4 regions of the Actinomadura graeca genome follow, and region 2 is predicted to be linked to each of the others. Evidence: riboswitches for the same ligand, from Rfam matches in the RefSeq annotation. Region 2 holds a riboswitch; each other region holds the start of a gene.
The links. Region 2 has a riboswitch for cyclic di-AMP ahead of AGRA3207_RS33810 (CHAP domain-containing protein). Riboswitches for the same ligand answer to the same signal wherever they lie in the genome.
Positions count from the first base shown of each region.

Region 1: it holds a riboswitch for cyclic di-AMP, as region 2 does, so the genes downstream of both, AGRA3207_RS19025 (coiled-coil domain-containing protein) here and AGRA3207_RS33810 (CHAP domain-containing protein) in region 2, are expected to answer to the same signal.
Region 3: it holds a riboswitch for cyclic di-AMP, as region 2 does, so the genes downstream of both, AGRA3207_RS22710 (NlpC/P60 family protein) here and AGRA3207_RS33810 (CHAP domain-containing protein) in region 2, are expected to answer to the same signal.
Region 4: it holds a riboswitch for cyclic di-AMP, as region 2 does, so the genes downstream of both, AGRA3207_RS38020 (CHAP domain-containing protein) here and AGRA3207_RS33810 (CHAP domain-containing protein) in region 2, are expected to answer to the same signal.

Region 1 is NZ_CP059572.1:4,322,226-4,326,914, forward strand. Features, by position in the region: gene AGRA3207_RS19020 (S8 family peptidase) at 429-1,595, shown strand; cyclic di-AMP (ydaO/yuaA leader) riboswitch at 1,765-1,925, shown strand; gene AGRA3207_RS19025 (coiled-coil domain-containing protein) at 1,929-2,894, shown strand; gene purL (phosphoribosylformylglycinamidine synthase subunit PurL) at 3,036-4,689, opposite strand, start outside.
Region 2 is NZ_CP059572.1:7,596,249-7,600,937, reverse strand. Features, by position in the region: gene AGRA3207_RS33820 (NYN domain-containing protein) at 1-168, shown strand, start outside; gene AGRA3207_RS33815 (C40 family peptidase) at 408-1,385, shown strand; cyclic di-AMP (ydaO/yuaA leader) riboswitch at 1,803-1,993, shown strand; gene AGRA3207_RS33810 (CHAP domain-containing protein) at 2,387-3,145, shown strand; gene AGRA3207_RS33805 (basic secretory family protein) at 3,185-4,486, shown strand; gene AGRA3207_RS33800 (M48 family metallopeptidase) at 4,483-4,689, shown strand, end outside.
Region 3 is NZ_CP059572.1:5,106,748-5,111,436, reverse strand. Features, by position in the region: gene AGRA3207_RS22715 (DUF4360 domain-containing protein) at 444-968, shown strand; cyclic di-AMP (ydaO/yuaA leader) riboswitch at 1,485-1,634, shown strand; gene AGRA3207_RS22710 (NlpC/P60 family protein) at 1,643-2,377, shown strand; gene gad (glutamate decarboxylase) at 2,543-3,904, shown strand; gene AGRA3207_RS22700 (response regulator) at 3,950-4,633, opposite strand; gene AGRA3207_RS22695 (sensor histidine kinase) at 4,630-4,689, opposite strand, start outside.
Region 4 is NZ_CP059572.1:8,552,792-8,557,480, forward strand. Features, by position in the region: gene AGRA3207_RS38015 (SpoIIE family protein phosphatase) at 1-518, shown strand, start outside; cyclic di-AMP (ydaO/yuaA leader) riboswitch at 1,007-1,162, shown strand; gene AGRA3207_RS38020 (CHAP domain-containing protein) at 1,174-1,917, shown strand; gene AGRA3207_RS38025 (bifunctional glycosyltransferase/CDP-glycerol:glycerophosphate glycerophosphotransferase) at 2,156-4,689, shown strand, end outside.

The sequences.
Region 1 (4,689 bases), 3.3 Mb from region 2:
CGTACGGAGGCGTGTCGCGGGCGGGTTGTGGGGGTGGCGGTCGGGCTTCGGAGAACCGCGCCCTGGGTGTGTCGTGTCGGCCAGCGAGAAGCATCGTCCCGGTCATGGTTCAACGGCTTCGGTAGCCGCGACCGGTCCCGGCCGCAGGACGACTGTGAAACGCAACTCCGTCGGTCGGTGGACGGGGCCGAAGGTCGAGGTCCGGTGGTGGTGCGCCGACTCCGAAAATGACGAATCAGTAACGGTTCAGTGGACTTCCGGAGATCACAATCGGGTGCCATGGCCGATATCGGTGACCAATTTAGCCGTCTATTTCTGTACACATCCGCTAAGGTTCCCTTCGGTCGATGTCTCGGCCTCCCCCGCACCCCCCATCCCCCCGACGGGGGCACCGCCTTGCGCGGGTCCCCTCGACAGAAGGAGACGCCTTGCGGGCTGTCCACCGAAGGCTCCTGCTGGCCGGCGCGGTCGCGACATGCGTGGGCGGCGCGGCGGCGTTCCCGGTCCTCGCCGCCGACCCGTCCCCGGCGCCCGTCCAGGTGACGGCGGCCGAGGGCACCCCGCTGCCCGGCCGGTACATCGTCACGCTGAAGGACGGCGCGTCCACCGACGCCGCCGCGAAGAACGTGAGCGCGGCCGGCGTCCAGCGGTTCGACGGCGTCCTGAACGGGTTCGCCGCGCGGCTCACCGGCGGCCAGCTCGACAAGCTGCGCCGTGACAGGCGCGTCGCCGCGATCGAGCAGGACCAGGTCGTGAAGGTCGCGACCACCCAGCGCGCACCGCTGCCGTGGGGCCTGGACCGCATCGACCAGCGCGGCCGGAAGCTGTCGAAGACCTACTCCTACAGCGCCACCGGCACAGGTGTGACGGCGTACGTCATCGACACCGGCCTCTCCGTCGGGCACAAGGAGTTCGGCGGACGCGCGGCCATCGCGTGGAAGGCGAGCGAGTACCCGGACGGCAACGACTGCAACGGGCACGGGACGCACGTCGCGGGCATCATCGGGGCCAAGACCTACGGTGTCGCCAAGAACGTCAAGCTGCGGGCGCTGCGCGTCCTCGGCTGCGACGGCAGCGGCGCGATGTCCAACCTCGTCGCCGCGGCGCAGTGGCTGCGCACCCACGCCGCGAAGCCCGCCGTCGCGAACATGTCGGTCGGCGGGCCGAAGTCCGCGGCGCTGAACACCGCGGTCACGAACCTGTCCAAGTCGGGCGTGTTCGTGTCCGTCGCCGCCGGCAACGACAACATCGACGCCTGCCGCGTCTCGCCCGCCAGCGCCGGCTGGGTCATGACGGTCGGCGCGACGACCGTCTACGACAACCGCGCCGACTTCTCCAACTGGGGCAAGTGCGTGGACATCAGCGCACCCGGGTACGGCGTCGTCTCCACCTGGCCCGGAGGCGGGACCAAGACCCTCAACGGGACGTCGATGGCCACGCCCTACGTGAGCGGTGTCGCGGCGCTCTACCTGACCACCCACCGCGGGGCCACCTTCCCGACGGTTCAGAAGTGGCTGAACGACAACTCCACCAAGAACGCCCTCGGACGCCTGCGCGGGCAGGCGAACAGGTTGCTCTACAAGGGCAAGTTGTGATTCGTGTCACATAGGATGGCCCGGCTCCCAGCAAGGGGGCCGGGCTTTCCGGGCTTCGGGCCCGCCCTACGCGCCGCTGGGGTCTAATCTTGGCGAGGCAACGGACGGTCCCGATCGATGTTCGATTCACAGCCCGCCCGGCGACCACGTCCGGCCGCACCGGACGCGCCGGACGGACGGGCCGAATCCCGCGGCGCGAGCCCGGGAACCGGGGACCCACCAGCCGGGACGACCCGGCCGGGGTGAATTCGCGGACCGGAAGGTCGGTGATAGGGCGCACTCCAGCCCGAACCCGTCAGCTAACCCGGTAGGCCAACGAGGAGAGGAGAAGACGTGGAGACCCCCACCTCCACCCTCCGGCGCGCCGCCATGGCCCTCACGGCCGCCGTGGCGGCCGTGCCGCTGGCCGGCGGGGCGGTCCCGTCCGCGTCCGCGGCCCCCTTCGCGGCCCTCGCGTCCGCGAACGCCCTCGCCGCGGACCCGGGAGACAGCAGCAAGTTCAGCAAGCTCAACGCCCAGATCGAGAAGCTCGACAAGGCGTACGGCGGTGACCTCGCCAAGCTGAAGGACGCCCAGTACGCGGCGAAGCAGGCGCTGGACAAGTCCAGGGTCCTGCAGAGCGACCTCAACGAGGCCCGCGGTCTCGTCGCGCAGATGGCCGCGTCCCAGTACATGATGAACGGCCAGGACCCCACGGTGTCGATCATGGCGAGCGACAACCCGTCGGAGCTGCTGAGCAACGTCACCCTGGTCAGCCACCTCGCGCAGAACAAGGCGGCGAAGGTCGAGCAGATCCAGTCGCTGGTCTCCCAGCAGGACCAGGCCCGCAGGCAGGCCCAGCAGAAGATCTCCGCGCTGCAGAAGGAGATCAAGGACCTGCTCGCGGAGAAGAACCGCATCAGGGCCCTGGTCAAGAAGTACAAGCCCGAGTCCCCGAGCGTCGGGATGGGCGGCGTGACCCCCCGCATGCTGAAGGTCAAGAACACCCTCGACCTGGAGATGGGGCCGTTCCCGACGATCGGCTGCGTCCGCAGCACCGGGGACCCGCAGGACCACGGCACCGGCCACGCCTGCGACTTCATGGTCACGACCGGCGGCCAGATGGCCACGGGCAGCGCCCAGTCCCTCGGCGACCGCACCGCCGCCTACGCCATCGCGCACGCCAGCGCCCTCGGCATCAAGTACATCATCTGGCGGCAGCGCATCTACGACCTGCGCAGTCCCGGCTGGCGCAGCATGGAGAACCGCGGCGGCGTGACCGCCAACCACTACGACCACGTGCACGTCTCGGTGTTCTGACCCGCCCGCTTTCGGACGGGCCAGGGGCTTGTGACGGGCTTGCGGGCTTGTGACGGGCTTGCGGGCCTTGACGGGCTTGCGGGCCTTGACGGCACAGCGCAGTGACCCGGGCGGTGTTCGCCCGGGTCGGGTGCTTTTCGGTCAGCTGGCGTAGCTCGGAAGCATCCGCTCGTGCGCCTCGCGGAGTTCCGCCAGTGGGATCGCGAAGAGCTCCTGCTGCTCGCCCTCCGGGCCCCGGCCCGTCACGCTGAGCGAGTCGCCGCCCGCGACGCCGATCTGGGAGACCGGGACGCCCGCCGCCTCGCACAGCGCCGCCAGGCGCGCCTCGGCGCCCGCCCGCACCGCCACCATCGCCCGCGCGACCGACTCGCTGAACAGCGAGACGAACGGGTCCCCGGGCAGGGTGATCCGCGCGCCGAGACCGCCGCGCAGGCACGACTCCACGAGCGTCTGCGAGAGACCGCCGTCCGACAGGTCGTGCACCGCCGTGACCAGCCCCTCCCGGACCGCCTGGACGAGGACGCCCGCCAGCGCCGCCTCGGCCTGCAGGTCGACCAGCGGCGGAAGCCCGCCCAGGTGGCCGTAGACCACGTGCGCCCATTCCGAGCCGCCGAACTCCTCGCGCGTCTCACCGAGGAGCGCGATCGTGGCGCCGTCGGAGGTCAGGGACATGTTCACGCGGCGGCGCACGTCGTCGTGGACGCCGAGGACGCCGATGACCGGCGTCGGGTTGATCGGCGTGGTGCCGGTCTGGTTGTAGAAGCTGACGTTGCCGCCCGTCACCGGGACCCCGAGGTACTGGCAGGCGTCCGCCAGGCCCTCGACGGCGCGGGCGAACTGCCACATGACGCCCGGGTCCTCCGGTGAACCGAAGTTGAGGCAGTTGGTGACGGCGAGGGGACGCGCGCCCGTCGCGGCGACGTTACGGTACGCCTCCGACAAGGCGAGCTGCGCCCCGGAGTACGGGTCGAGGCGTGTGTAGCGGCCGTTCCCGTCCAGGGACAGGGCGATGCCCAGGCCCGACTCGTCGTCGATGCGGACGACGCCCGCGTTGTCGGGCATGGCCAGCACCGTGTTGCCCAGGACATACCTGTCGTACTGCGAGGTCACCCAGGTCTTGCTGGCGAGGTTCGGCGACCCGGCCAGCCACAGGACGGTCCGGCGCAGCTCGTCCCCGTTGGACGGGCGCGTGAGCCGCCCCGGCGTGTCGGACTGGAGCGCGCCGAGGTCATGCGGCGGCTCGTACGGACGCTCGTACACCGGACCCTCGTCGGCGGCGGTGACCGGCGGGATGTCGACGATCGTCTCGCCCCGCCACGTCATGACCAGCCGGCCGGTGTCGGTGACCGAGCCGATGACGGTCGCCGGGATCTCCCAGCGGCCGCAGATCTCCATGAAGCGGTCGACCTTGTCCGGCGTGACCACCGCCATCATGCGCTCCTGCGACTCGCTCATGAGGATCTCCTCAGGGCGGAGCGTCTCGTCGCGCAGCGGGACGGTGTCGAGGTCGACGTGCATGCCGCCCGTGCCGGCCGCGGCCAGCTCGGTCGTCGCGCAGGACACCCCGGCCGCGCCGAGGTCCTGGATGCCGACGACGAGGTCCTCGCCGAACAGCTCCAGGCAGCACTCGATCAGCAGCTTCTCCATGAAGGGGTCGCCGACCTGGACGCTCGGCCGCTTCTGCTGCGACTCGTCGTCGAAGGTCGCCGACGCCAGCACGGACGCGCCGCCGATGCCGTCCGGACCCGTCGTCGCGCCGAAGAGGATCACCTTGTTGCCGGGGCCGGGCGCCACG
Region 2 (4,689 bases):
CCGGGGCAGACCGCCGACGAGCTGATCGGGGACCTGGTGCGTGCCGAGCCGCCCGGCCGGGCGGTGGTGGTGGTCTCCGCCGACCGTGAGGTGGCGGACGCGGCGCGCCGGGCCGGCGCGCGCCCCGCACCGTCCACGCTGCTGCTCCGCCGGCTGGGCCGGTCCTGAGCTGGGCGGACGCGCCCCGACGATGCGTGATCTTGAAATCACGGAAAGTGGGCGTTCGATGGAGAAGTCAATCAAGATGTGACGTTTCGGTTGTGACGGGTGTTGCCCCTCGCTAGTGTCGTCCGCTGATGTCGTGGACGAGAGGGGCGAATTCGACCGTGGCCAGTGAACTCATCGGGGGCACAGCGCAATCGCGCGATCGGCGGGGTCTCCTCGCGGGTCGGAGCGCGACCCGCCGCATGGTGGCCGTCGCCTGCCTCGCGGCGACGACCTCCTTCGCGTTCCCCCCGGTGGTGGCGCACGCGGCGGCGCCCAAGCCCAGCGCGGGCGAGGTGCGCAAGAAGCTCACCAAGCTCAACGAGCAGGTCGACCAGAACGTCGAGAAGTTCAACAAGGTCAACGAGCAGCTCAAGATCGCCAAGAAGAAGCTCGACGCCGCCAAGCGGTCGAGCCGTGGCGAGGAGGCCGCCTTCGAGCAGCAGCGCTCCAAGATCGCGCAGATGGCGGCGACCGCCTACAAGAACGGCGACTCCACCGACGTGACCGGCTTCGTCGGCAGCAACGACCCGCAGTCCATCCTGGACCAGGCGGCGGTCTTCACGCACCTGTCCCAGGAGCGCGGCTCCCAGCTCACCCAGTTCCTCGCCACCGCCCAGCGGCTGCGCCGCGAGCAGGCGCAGGCCCAGAACGCCTACAACGAGGTGGCGGGCAAGGCCAAGGAGCTGCGGGACAAGAAGAAGGAGCTCGACAAGCAGGTCGAGCAGCAGAAGAAGCTGCTGCGCAAGCTCGGCGTGAGCACGCCGGGCGGCGGTGGCAGCGGCGGCGGTGGTGGCACCGGCGGCTCCTACAACGGCCCGGCCAGCGGCTCCGCCCGCAAGGCGCTCAACTTCGCCTACGCGCAGCTCGGCAAGGCGTACTCCTACGGCGCGGCGGGTCCGAACACCTTCGACTGCTCCGGCCTGACGATGACCGCCTGGGGCGCCGCGGGCGTCAGCATCACCCGCACCACCAACTCGCAGTACGCGGCCACGAAGCGCGTCGACAAGAGCGCCCTCCAGCCCGGCGACCTGGTGTTCTTCAGCGGCCTCGGGCACGTCGGCATGTACGTCGGCGGCGGCAAGATGATCCACGCCCCGCACACCGGCGATGTCGTCAAGATCAGCGACATCACTTCCGGCTACTACCTGTCCAACTACTACGGCGCCGGACGCCCCTGACGCTCCCCCGGAGCGCGTCACGCGCACCTCACCGACAACGGACCAGGCTTTGACCTGGTCCGTTGTTAATTTTGTAGGGGTTTGCCTTCTGATGGGGCTTTGGTACCTTGTCAGCACTCAAGGCGCCCTCCAGGCGCCCGAGTCCCGCGGTGCCCACCAGGCACCACGGCCCCGCGCGGCGCATCCAGCCGCCGCGCCCCGGCGGTGCGATCCACGTGCCGCCTCCCCCCGGCCGGCCCGGCCGACCGTGCGCACGCCGAAGCGTGCATGGCGCTGAGAGTGCGCCACGGCGGCCCACGAGGGCTCCGGCCACGGGCGGGTCCCCACGACGGGGATGCCGCCCTCACAACATCAACGCCGCTCCTTCGCACGCGGGACACAGGGTCCCGCGCCGGGCCCCATCGCGCCCTCAGGATCGCAGCGGCAACGCCGAGTCCGCCACGAGCGGAGCCGGGGACCCAATCGCCGGAGTCCGGGAACCGTCCCGGACGGGCAATCCGGCCCCCGGGGTGAATCGGCGACTCCCGCCGCCCGGCGGGAGCCCGCCGTAGGGCCACTTCCACGCCCGAACCCGTCAGCTAACCCGGTAGGCGTTTGGAAGAAGGAGAGATTTGTCAGGTAACCCTCATCGACACGCCCCGGCATGCCCGGACGCCGGGCGGCCAGTCCGCCGCCGCGTCCCGCACCCGGGCGTTCCACGACAGACCCAGCGGAACGTCGAGACCGACCCAGGCCGGACGGCACCGTCCGCCGGCGCCGTGCGGCGCGTGTAGCCGCCGGCATCGCGGGCGTGGCCGCCCGATGACCGTGCGGCCGCGCCCGCCCGCTCCGCGACGTCCGAGCCGGGAGCGCGACACCCCCTGACCCGTCCCCCAGCGGCGCCCGCCCGGGCGCCCGCACGCCCCCGGGGGCGCATCGCCCTGCCCTCGGGCCTCCCGGGCCGCCTCCGCGCCCGCCCCGTCGGCCGACCGGTGGGCGGCACGGAAGCCAAGGAGACCCCCGTGGCAGGCAAGCACCGCAGACCCCGCCGCACCGCGCCCGCCTGGCGCGCGACCAGCCCCATGATCATCGGCGCCGCCGTGCTCGGCACCGCCGCGGCGACCGCGCAGGCGTCGGTCCTGCCGTTCGGCCCGTCCGCCCCGGCCGCCGCGACCACGCACGCGGCCACCGGCGGGGGCACGAAGACGGCGTCCCTCACCAAGTCCGGACGCGGAGCCGCACGCGGGAAACCCGGCCGCGGAGCACCGCCGTCCACGTCCCGGAAGAAGGCGCGGCCCACCGCCGAGCAGGCCATCGGGCTCGCCCGCTCCCAGGTCGGGATCGCGGAGGACCGGGGCGGCGGGACCAAGTTCCAGCGGTGGTACATGGGCACCTCCCGCGCCGGGGAGACCGTCGGCCGCGACGGCGGCTCGATCGGCTTGTACGGCGACGCCAACTGGTGTGACATGTTCGTCTCCTGGGTCGGCGACCGGCTCGGCTTCAGCTACTCGATGGGCTGGGACGCCTGGACCGTCGCCCACGCCCGCTGGTTCCAGGACCAGGACCGCTGGGGCACCCGGCCGAGGCCCGGCGCCGTCGTCTTCTACGACTGGCGGGGCGGTGGCGCCGTCAGTGGCATCGACCACGTCGGCATGGTGATCCGAACGAACCGCGATGGAACGATCCAGACCGTCGAGGGCAACACCGGCGACGCCGTGAGGGTCAAGACCCGTGCCACGGACAAGGTCGTCGGCTACGGATATCCGGCCTACGCGTCATGACGGCCCGCCCCCACCGGCCCGCTGCATAGGATCGCGCGCATGGAGGACGGTTCCCGCGGGGTGGAACACGCCGCCTCGGACGGCGCTTCCGAGGCGGGCGCCCTCTCACGCCGCAGGCTCCTCGGCCTGGGCGCGGGAGGAGCCGCCCTGCTGGCGGCCGGGACCGCCGGACTGCTCCGCGCGCGCTCTGCCGGTCCCCCGGGGGCCTCTACCAGCGCGACCAGGGCGGCCGGGGCATTCCATCCGGACCTGGCCGGAACCATCCTCGCCAGCCGGGCCCGTGCCGTCGCGGACGGCGACCGCGCGGCGTTCCTGGCCACCGTCGCCTCCGCGCCCCCCGCGTTCCAGGAGGCACAGGCCCGCGTCTACGACAACCTCCGCAAGCTCCCCCTGGAGGGCTGGCGCGAGCGCCTCGTCCGCACGCAGCCCATCGACGGCGACTCGGGCGAGGCCGTCGTCCAGGTGGAGGTCCGCTACAAACTGCGGGACTTCGACCGCGACGAGGTGGCCCGCACCCGCTTCCTGTCCCTCGGCCCCCGCTCCGGCGGCTGGGTGATCGTCGGAGACGGCTCGGCGCACGGGCTCGACGGCGACTCCGACATCTGGGACGGCGGGCCCCTGACCGTCGTCCGCGGCCGGGCGGTCCTGGTCATCGGCGACGCCGCCGGGCTCGACGGCATCGCCGGGCGCCTGGACGCCGCGGTGCCCATCGTCACCGGGATCGTCGGCGGCGGCTGGGCGCGGCGCGCCGTCGCCCTCGTCCCCGCCGCCCCGCGCCTCGCCACCGCCCTCGCCGGGCAGGGGCCCGATCTCGGCGAGGTCGCGGCGCTCGCCACCGTCGTCCCCTCCGCCGGCGGCGGCCGCGGCGAGGACCGCGTCATCGTCTCCCCCGCCACCTTCGGCCGCCTCAACGCCCTCGGCCGGGACGTCGTCCTCACCCACGAGCTCACCCACGTCGCCACCGGAGGGGCCCGCGACCGCACCACCCCGCTGTGGCTGATCGAGGGCTTCGCGGACTACGTCGGCTACTCGCGGGCGAAGGTCGGCGTCCGCTCGGCCGCCCGGGAACTGGCCCGCGAGGTCGCCGCCGGGCGCGTGCCGCCCGCGCTGCCCGGCGCGGACGCGTTCGCCGGGACCTCGCCGGGTCTGTCGCGGGCCTACCAGGAGTCCTGGCTCGCCAGCCGGATGGTCGCCGGCCGGTACGGTGAGGCGACGCTCGTGCGGCTGTACCGGGCCGCCGGGCGCGTCTCCGAGGCGGCCGCGCTGCGGGACGTGCTCGGCCTCACCCGGGACCGCTTCACCGCCCAGTGGCGCGACTACCTGAAGAAGGAGCTCCGTTGAGCCGACGCCCCCGGATCGCGGCCGCGGCCGCCGCCGCCGTGCTGTTCGCCGCGGTCGGCGCCGTGCTGGTGCTCACCACGCCCTGGAACCCGCTGCCCGGGGACGTTCCGGGCGGCCGCGTGAAGGCCGACCCGGCGCTGGACTTCTCCCCCGCCGAGATCGCCCGCTCCCGCGCGTTCGACTCGGCCGTCACCCCGCCCGCC
Region 3 (4,689 bases), 2.5 Mb from region 2:
CCTTCTCCTTCGGGAGGTCGATGCGCACTGGTTGTCTCCCGGTTCTCGGAAACGGGTTCACGGGTCACGGGCCGGCGCGGCGGCGTCCCCGTCCGCAACAGCCGGGCGACGGCCGTATCGGCCGTCCCGGCAGATCAAGGCCGCGGCTCGGTGAAGTTAAATATGAACGACAACAGAAAAGCTTCGACATTGACAGCCCTTTGTTGTCAGAACTATTCTTACCGCAGATTTCCGGGCCCGCCAGGAATACCGCGGACGTGCCGTCCCCCCCGGCACGTCCGCGCCCTCTCCGCCTCCCCCGGAAGGCCGCCATGACGATCGCCGGACGCACGGTCACCGCCGCTCTGGGCTCCGCGTTCACCCTTGCCGCCCTATTCTCGTCCCCCTCCTCCGCTTCGGCGGACCCGACCGTCCCACCCCCCGGAAGCGTCACCATCTCCCTGGTGGACAGCATCGGCTCGGGTTGCCCGAAGGGGACCGTGGGCTTCTCCGCCGACCCGGTCTCTTTCACCTTCACCCTCACGCCCGCCGGTTTCCGCGCGCAGGCGGGCGGCACGTCCCAGCCGACGGACCACCGGCGCAACTGCCAGAACACGGTGGGCGTCGCAGCCCCGGAGGAGTTCACCTTCGCGATCGCCGAGGCCGACCACGGCGGCCACGCCCACCTGGCACCGGGCGCATCCGGCCAGGTCAGCTGGCGCCATCATTTCCAGGGCTCGGGGACACCAGGGACGACGTGGCGCCACTCCTTGTCCGGCCCGTATTCGGACGGCTGGCAATTCACCGACAAGATCGACATCGCGTCGCTGGACTTCAGGCGATGCGGGGAAAGCCGGCACACCTACATCGGCCTGGAGCTCACGGTGGACCGCGGTACGTCCGACGCGTCCGAGACGAGCCTCATGCTGATGGAGCCGCCCGACGGCAGCACCTTCCGGCTGGTCTGGAAGCGCTGCCCCAAGCCCTGAGCGGCTCGCCCCGCCTCCCCCGGAGACCGCGTGGCGCGAGCGGCGGTGCCGTGACCTGAACCCGCTCCGGGACGACGCCGGAGGTCCCGGATACCCCTGTACGCGGGCGCTTCCGGGCTACTGAGGCGCTGACCTGGGACGTTGATGATTTTGTGGCAGTTTGCCATCCATTGACGTTCGGAGTAGCTTGTCGCACACCAAAGCGCCTGCCAGGCGTTTTGCCCCACCGTGTCCACCCGGACACGATCGCCCCGCCTGACGCCGTCGGGCGGGGACGGCGGCGCGATCCACGCGTCGCCCTGCGATGTCCTGCCGCGCGGGTCCTCTGCCTGAGACCCGATCGTCAGCCCGACCATGCGCACGCGATGGCGTGCTGGCGCTGAGAGAAGCCAGGACCAGGTCGCAGAGCACGGCGCCCCCGCTGGGGTGCCCCCCCTTCCGCGGGCGACGATGCCCCGGAGCCAGACCTGTTCATACCCCTCGTGGACGCCCGTCCGGGCGTCCGCCCGCCTAGTCCGCGCCATGTCGCCGTGCCACCACGGCGGCTCGCGGAGCCGGGGACCCACCCTTCACGACCTGGGGTGAATCGGCCTGCCCGCAGGCCGTAGGGCGACTTCCACGCCCGAACCCGTCAGCTAACCCGGTAGGCGGCCTGGAAGCCAAGGAGTTTTCCCTTGCAAGGCAACCACGACAACAAGCGCGGTCCTCTCGGCCGCCGTACCATCGGCGCTCTCGTCCTCCTCGCCGGTATCGGCGTGGCCGCGGCCACCGCGCAGGCGTCGGTGATGTCCGACCCGGACTCCGGTAAGTCGGTCGCGGCCGTCGAAACCGTTCCCCCGAAGCGCACCTCCGACCGGACCAGGGCCGACTCCCCGCACAGGACGGCCGTCCCTCACAAGGCCGTCCCCAAGAAGGCGGACGCCCCCGATAAGAAGAAGGCCGCCGCCAAGAAGTCGGACGACTCCAGGCGGAAGAGGAAGACGGCCCCGGCGGACACCGACGCCCGGTCCGCGGTCATCGCCCGGGCCAAGACCTGGAACCCGCACAGCGGCGACCGCGTCCCCTACAGCCAGACCAGGTACCACGACGGGTACCGCACGGACTGCTCGGGTTTCGTGTCGATGGCGCTGGGACTGTCCGCGCCCGGCCTGAACACCGTCGGCCTCACCTCGTCGCGGTACACCGAGCGCATCACGATGTCCGAGCTGAAGAAGGGCGACCTCGTCATGGACGCGCTCGGAACCAACACCACCCGGCACGTCGTCATCTTCGAGAAGTGGGCCAACAAAGCGCACACCGCCTACTGGGCGTACGAGCAGCGCGGAAGGTACGGCACCGACTACCGGACGCGTGACTACGGCCTGTCCTCGGGCAGCGAGTACAAGGCGTACCGTCCGACGAACCTCTGAATCGCCGGAAACGGTGAACGGCGCCCGGCCGGGGCATTTCCCGGCCGGGCGCTCCGCGTTTCCTGGCCGATCCTTGGGCCAATCAATACGGTGGCGCCGGAGAGGCAGGGGTTCTCGCGGGAAGTCAGAGCAGAGCCGCTCAACGAGATCCCATCGGAGGACGCGATGGCCCTGCACACCGTGTCGTCTTCCGCCGAGGACACCTTCACCATGCCGCTGAGCGAGCGGACGCTCGCGAAGCACCGGATCCCCGACGTGGAGTCGGATCCGCGCGCGGTGTACCAGGCGATCCGCGCGGAGCTGCTGCTGGACGGGAACTCCTCGCAGAACCTCGCGACGTTCTGCACGACGTGGAGCGAGGACGAGGTGCGCCGCCTGATGGCGGAGAGCCTCGACAAGAACATGATCGACAAGGACGAGTACCCGCAGACCGCCGAGATGGAGAGCCGCTGCGTGCACATCCTCGCCGACCTGTGGCACTCGCCCGCGCGCCGGGACACGGTGGGCTGCTCGACGACGGGGTCCAGCGAGGCGTGCATGCTCGGCGGGCTCGCGCTGAAGCGGCGGTGGCGGCAGCGGCGGGAGGCCGAGGGCGGGCCGGCGGACCGGCCGAACCTCGTCGCCGGGCCGGTGCAGGTCTGCTGGGAGAAGTTCGCGCGGTACTTCGACGTGGAGCTGCGGCAGGTCCCGCTGGAGGCCGGGGCGACGGGGCTGCGGCCCGGGCAGCTGCGGCGGTACGTCGACGAGAACACCATCGGCGTCGTGGCCATCCTCGGCGTCACGTTCACCTGCGACTACGAGCCCGTGGCGGAGATCGCGAAGGAGCTGGACGCGATCCAGGCCGACACCGGGCTCGACGTCCCCCTGCACGTGGACGCCGCCAGCGGCGGTTTCGTCGCGCCCTTCCTGCACCCGGACCTGACCTGGGACTTCGCGATCGACCGGGTGTCCTCCATCAATACGTCCGGCCACAAGTACGGCCTGTCCCCGCTGGGGGTGGGGTGGGTGGTCTGGCGCGCGGCGGACCTGCTGCCCGACGACCTTGTCTTCAACGTGGACTATCTGGGCGGGAGCATGCCGACGTTCGCGCTGAACTTCTCCCGTCCCGGCGGTGAGGTCATCGCGCAGTACTACAACCTGCTGCGCCTGGGACGCGACGGCTACCGCAGGGTCCATCAGGCGTGCGCGGAGACCGCCCGCTACCTCGCGGAGCGGATCGCGGCCATGCCGCAGTTCGCGTTGCTCTACGACGGCGACGGCGCGCTTCCCGCCGTCTGCTACACGCTCAGGCAGGAGCAGCCGTTCACCCTGTACGACCTGTCCGAGCAGCTGCGGATGCGCGGCTGGCAGGTTCCGACGTACCCGCTGCCCGCCGATCGCCAGGACACCGTCGTCCAGCGGGTGCTCGTCCGGCACGGTGTCGGACGTGACGAGATCGCGCTGCTCGCCGACGACATCGAGCACGCGCTCGGGCGGCTCTCGTCCGGCACCACGCGGGCACCGCGGCAGCCCGGCTTCCACCACTGACCGGCGGACGCACGATGATCACCACGCACGACGGGCCGGTGGTCGTCAGGGGGCCTGGCCGGTGGCGTGGCCGTGGTCCCACGCCCACGCGGCGATGCCCACCCGGTTGCGGGTCCCGAGCTTGGTCTGGATCGCGGCGATGTAGTTCTTGACGGTGCCATGGGAGAGGTGGAGCTCACCGGCGATCTCGGCGTTCGTCCTGCCCGCGGCGATCAGCGCCACGATGCCGGTCTCACGCGGCGTCAGTTCAACCCGCGGCGCGGACACGGCGGACGGTGCCGCCGGTGCGGGACGGGTCGGCGCCGGGCGCGCGAGGTGCCGCAGCAGCCGCACGGTGATCTGCGGGCTGATCAGGGCGTCCCCGGCGACCGCGGCGCGCACGGCCTCGACGAGAAGGGCCGGGGTGGAGCGCTTGAGCAGGAAGCCGCAGGCGCCGTTGCGCAGCGCCGCGTCGACGTACTCGTCCAGGTCGAACGTCGTCACCACCACCACGCGGACCGGGTCGGCGACGCCGGGACCGGCCAGGGCCCGGGTCACCTCCAGCCCGTCGAGGACGGGCATCCGGATGTCGGCGAGGACGACGTCGGGACGGTGCCGCCGCGCCAGCTCGACGGCGGCGCCGCCGTCCCCGGCCTCGGCGACCACCCGCAGGTCGGGCTGGGACTCCAGGATGAGGCGGAACGCGCCGCGGATCTCCTCCTGGTCGTCGGCGATCAGGATGTCGATCATCGCCGTGCGCCTCCGGACGCGGGCGGCAGGACGGCGGCCACGCGCCAGCCGCCGCC
Region 4 (4,689 bases), 960 kb from region 2:
GGCACGGGCTGCCGGCGGCCGCGGCGATGGCCCGCACCCGCAACGGCCTGCTCGGGCTCGCCTCCACCGGGCAGCCGCCCGGGAAGCTGGTGGGCTGGCTGAACGAGCTGGTCGGCCATATCCAGCCGCCCGCGACGGGAACCGCGGTCGTCGCCCGCTTCGAGCCCCGGCGCCGCGTCCTGGAGTGGACGTGCGCGGGCCATCCGCCGCCGATCCTGGTGCGGGACGGGCGGGCGGCGCCGATGGAGGTGGCGCCGGACCCGATGCTCGGCGCGGTCCCGGGATGGGAGTACGCCACGGTCAAGACCCGGCTGAAGTCGGGCGACCTGGTCTTCCTCTACACCGACGGCCTGGTGGAGCGCAGGGACGCCGACCTGGACGAGCGGATCGGGCGGCTCACGAAGATCCTGCAGGAGTGCTCCTCGGGCCCCGACCTGGTCCTGAACGAGGTGCTCGCGCGGATGGAACACGACCGGGCGGCCGACGACACGACGCTCTTCGCGATCAGCGTGGAGTGAGGCAGGTCACAGCCCTGCCCGGCCGGTGACCCCGCGTGATGCAGGACACGCCGACGCACGGGCGGCCGGCCGATGCCGGGAGCCCGCCACGCGCCGGACTTTCTTTACCCGGCCGTTGCGCAGCCTCGTCAAGGTAAAATCCGAGACCCGCGCTGTGCGGGGAAAACCCGGTGCCATAAGGGCTTTCGCCTGGTCGGACGTCCCTTCCGCGCCGACCTGCGGAAAGATCGGGAAGACCCTGCCGGGTGGCGGCGTTGGGAGTCTCTTGGAAGGCTCTTGAGCAGGCAAGACAGTGCTTTGTGCCTGGTTTGCTTTTCTTGGGATGGTTGGTACCTTCTACCCAATCACCAACGCGTTCCATGCGTTGTGTCCGGTCGCGCCGAGCGCGGCCGCAGGTCGCGGAGCGATGACGCACGCGACGCGCGCCAGGACGATGCGCGCCAGTCAAGATCAGTCGCAGAGATACATCCGACAACGGCATCGCACGGCGCGATGCCAGGCCGAGTCCGTGCCGGTCGTCACGACCGGACGGAGCCGGGGACCCAGGTTCCAGGGGTGAATCGGGGCGCTCTCAGAGCGCGCCGTAGGGCTGCTTCCATGCCCGAATCCGTCAGCTAACCCGGTAGGCGCCATGGAAGACAAGGAGATTCCCCGCATGACCGGTCGTTTCAATCGACTGTCCCTGACCAGCCTCAGCCCCGAGGACCGGGCCGTCGGCGTCGCCGTCGGCGCCGTGCTCGCCGGCGCCGTCGGGCTGGCGGTGTTCAACCCCCTCTCCGGTGACCGCGCGACCGCCGAGACCCCGGCCCGCGCCGCGGCCGCCGCGCACGTTTCGGGCAAGTCCGCGAAGGCCGCCGGCCTCTCGGCCGCCGAGGCCCGCCGGGAGGGCTTCAAGGTGGCCCCCCACCGCGTCAAGCCGTCCGAAGTGATCAAGATGGCGGAGTCGCAGGTCGGCATCCGCGAGGGCAAGAACGGTCGGACCAAGTACCACAAGTGGTACATGTCGACCCCGCACGCGGCCGAGACCGCCCGGCGCGACGGCGGCGCCGTCGCCGACTACGACGGCGCCCAGTGGTGCAACATGTTCGTCTCCTGGGTCGGCGCGCAGGTCGGCGCCAAGGACATGGGCTGGGACGCCTACACCGTCCAGCACGCCACCTGGTTCAAGAAGGAGGACCGCTGGGGCACCAAGGCCCGGCCCGGCGCGGTCGTGTTCTTCGACTGGAAGGACGGCCGTTCCGGCGGGATCGGCGGCATCCAGCACGTCGGCCTCGTCGTCAAGGACAACGGCGACGGCACGATCGACACCGTCGAGGGCAACACCGGCAACGCCGTCAAGCGGAAGGTCCGCAAGACCTCCCAGGTCGTCGGCTACGGCTACCCCGACTACCGGGGCTGACCCGCTCCCGCCGCAGGGCGCCCCTCCCCCGAGGCGCCCGCGTCCCCCACGGAAGGCGCCCGGTCCCCCGCCGGGCGCCTTCCGGCTGTCCGCCCCGAGCCTCCAGGTGTTTCCTCCATGTCGGGTAATGCCAATCAATGAGGCCCTTTGACTGATCTTGGACGTCTGCGCGGCGTTCCGGGAAACACACTCTCTGACGTATCCGCCCGGTTACGGGGGAGTCGGGGAGGGGAGGGCCATGCGGGCGCGCCCGGAGGCCAGCGTGGTGGTGATCGCCTACAACGACGAGCGGCGGCTGCCCCGCGCGGTCGCCTCGGTGCTGGCGCAGTCGCTGGGCGGCGTCGAGACGGTGATCGTCGACGACGCGAGCACCGACGGGACCGCGCGGGCGGCCGACCGGCTGGCCGCCGCGCACCCGGGACGGGTCCGCGCCGTCCACCTGCCGTCCAACTCGGGGGGCTGCGGCCGTCCCCGCAACACCGGGATCGAGCGGTCGAGCGGCCGCTACGTGATGTTCCTCGACAGCGACGACCTGCTGGACCGGCACGCCTGCCTCAACCTCGTCTCGGCCGCGGAGGAGACCGGCGCCGACCTGGTCTCGGGCCTGTGCGAGCGGATCTTCCTGGACGTGCCCGAGGGGCGGAAGGACCGCGTCCGCCCCTGGTATCCGTGGCTCTACAGGCATAGCGCGGTGCACCGGTCGCTGAGCGAGCGGCCCAACCTCCTCTACGACACGCTGTCGACCAACAAGGCGTACCGCCGGGCCTTCCTGGAGGACAACGGGCTGCGGTTCGCCGAGCGGCTCCACTACGAGGACCTGCTGTTCACGGCGGAGGCGTACCTCGCGGCGGGGCGGACGGCGCTGATCCCCCACCGGGTCTACCACTGGCTGGTCAAGGAGCGGGAGGTCCCGCCGTCGATCTCCAGCCGGCGGGCCGAGGTCGCCAATTTCGCCGACCGGCTGGAGGTCCACCGGCGCATCGACATGCTGTTCGCGCTGCGCGGCGCCCACGATCTGAGACGGGCGAAGGACGTCAAGTTCGTCAACCACGACCTGGTCCTCTGCCTGCGCGAGCTGCGCGGCCGCGACCCCGGCCACCGGGCCCGGCTCCTGGACTCGGCCGCCCGCTACCTCGCGGAGCTGGATCCGAGGGCCTTCGAGACGGCCCACCCGATGGCGGCCATCGCCGCGTACCTGACCCGCGAGGGCGACCACGCCGGGGCGCTGGCGGCGGCCGAGTACGGCCGGGCCGCACGTCCTGAGCTGCGCGTCCATCTGGAGGAGCAGCGGGACGGGCGGGTCCTCTGGGGCGGCGCCCCGTCCCCGGACGGCGCCGCGCCCTCGCACGGGGTGGCCGCCTGGACGGCAAGGGCGGCGGGCCGCCGGATCCTGGACGTGACCGACTTCGGCTTCCACGAGCGGCCCCTCCGGGAACTGCGCCCGGCGAACACGGTCACGGGACTGGAGATGCGCGGCGACAAGGCGCACATGTCCGGCTACGTGCTCAACCCGTTGGAGCGGATACGTCCGGACTCCCGCCTCGCGGCCACGCTGGAGTTCCGCGACCGGCGCCGTCCGTCGCGCCGTCGGCGGACCCGGGCCCGGATCGAGCACCGCGGAGGGCGGCTGGACTGGCGGGCCGACTTCGACCCGCGCCGCGTCCACCCGGTCGGCTTCGTCGATCCCGTCTGGGACGTCCTGCTCCGAGTGCGGGTGGACGGCGAGGAGCTGGTCACCCGGCCCGGCGACGGCGCGGGATCACCTCCGCTCGACGGGGTCGCCCTTCCGGTACGGCCCCGGCTGACGCGGCTCGCGGCCGGCCGTCTCCGCTCGTACGTCACCGGGGGCGGCCACCTGGCCTTCACCCTCGACCCGGGCGGCGCTCCGGCCCGGCTTGCCGGGGCGGCCGTGCACCGGGCCGCGACGACGCGCGCCGCGCGGCGGGCCTGGCGCGAGGTCCGGCGGCTGAAGTCGTCGGCACGCGGGCTGCTGACGTCCCGCGCGACCAAGACGGCCGTGTTCAACCGGGTGCTGAGCCGGTTGCCCGTCCGCGCCGGGCTCGTGGTCTTCGAGAGCCACCTCGGCGCCCGGTACGCCGGCAACCCCAAGTACATCTACCGGGAGCTGCGCCGCTCGGGCCGGCCCGTCCGGGCGGTGTGGTCGTACGCGGCGTCCGCGAAGGGGTTCCCGCAGGACGCGACCCTGGTCAGGCGGGGATCCTGGGCCTACCACCTGGCGCTCGCGCGGGCCCGGTTCTGGGTCGACGACCAGGGATATCCGGACGGCCTCCGCAAACGGCCGGAGACCACCTACATCCAGACCTGGCACGGCTCGGCGTACAAGCCGATGGGGACGGACAAGCCGAGCGTGAAGAGCGGCCCGAGGTCCGAGCGGGCCCGGCTGCGGCGCATGGCAGAGCGGTTCGACTGCTTCCTCGTGCGGTCCGGGCACGACGCCGGCACCCTGGCCAGGGGCCTCGGCGTCCGCGCCGAGCTGCTCGCGTCCGGCTACCCGCGCAACGACCCGCTCGTCACCGGCGTGGACGGCGATCCGGAGCTGGCCGCCGAGATCGCCGCGCTCCGCGGCTCGCTCGGCCTCGGCGACGGCCGCCGCGCCGTGCTGTACGCGCCGACGTTCCGCACCGGCCCCGGCGGGCGCCCGGTCCGCCGGCTGGATCCCCCCGTCGACCCCGCGGTGTTCGCCCGCGAGCTGGGCGGCGAGCTGGTACTGCTCGTCCGGCCCCACTATCTGTGCGAGGCCGCGCTCCCGCC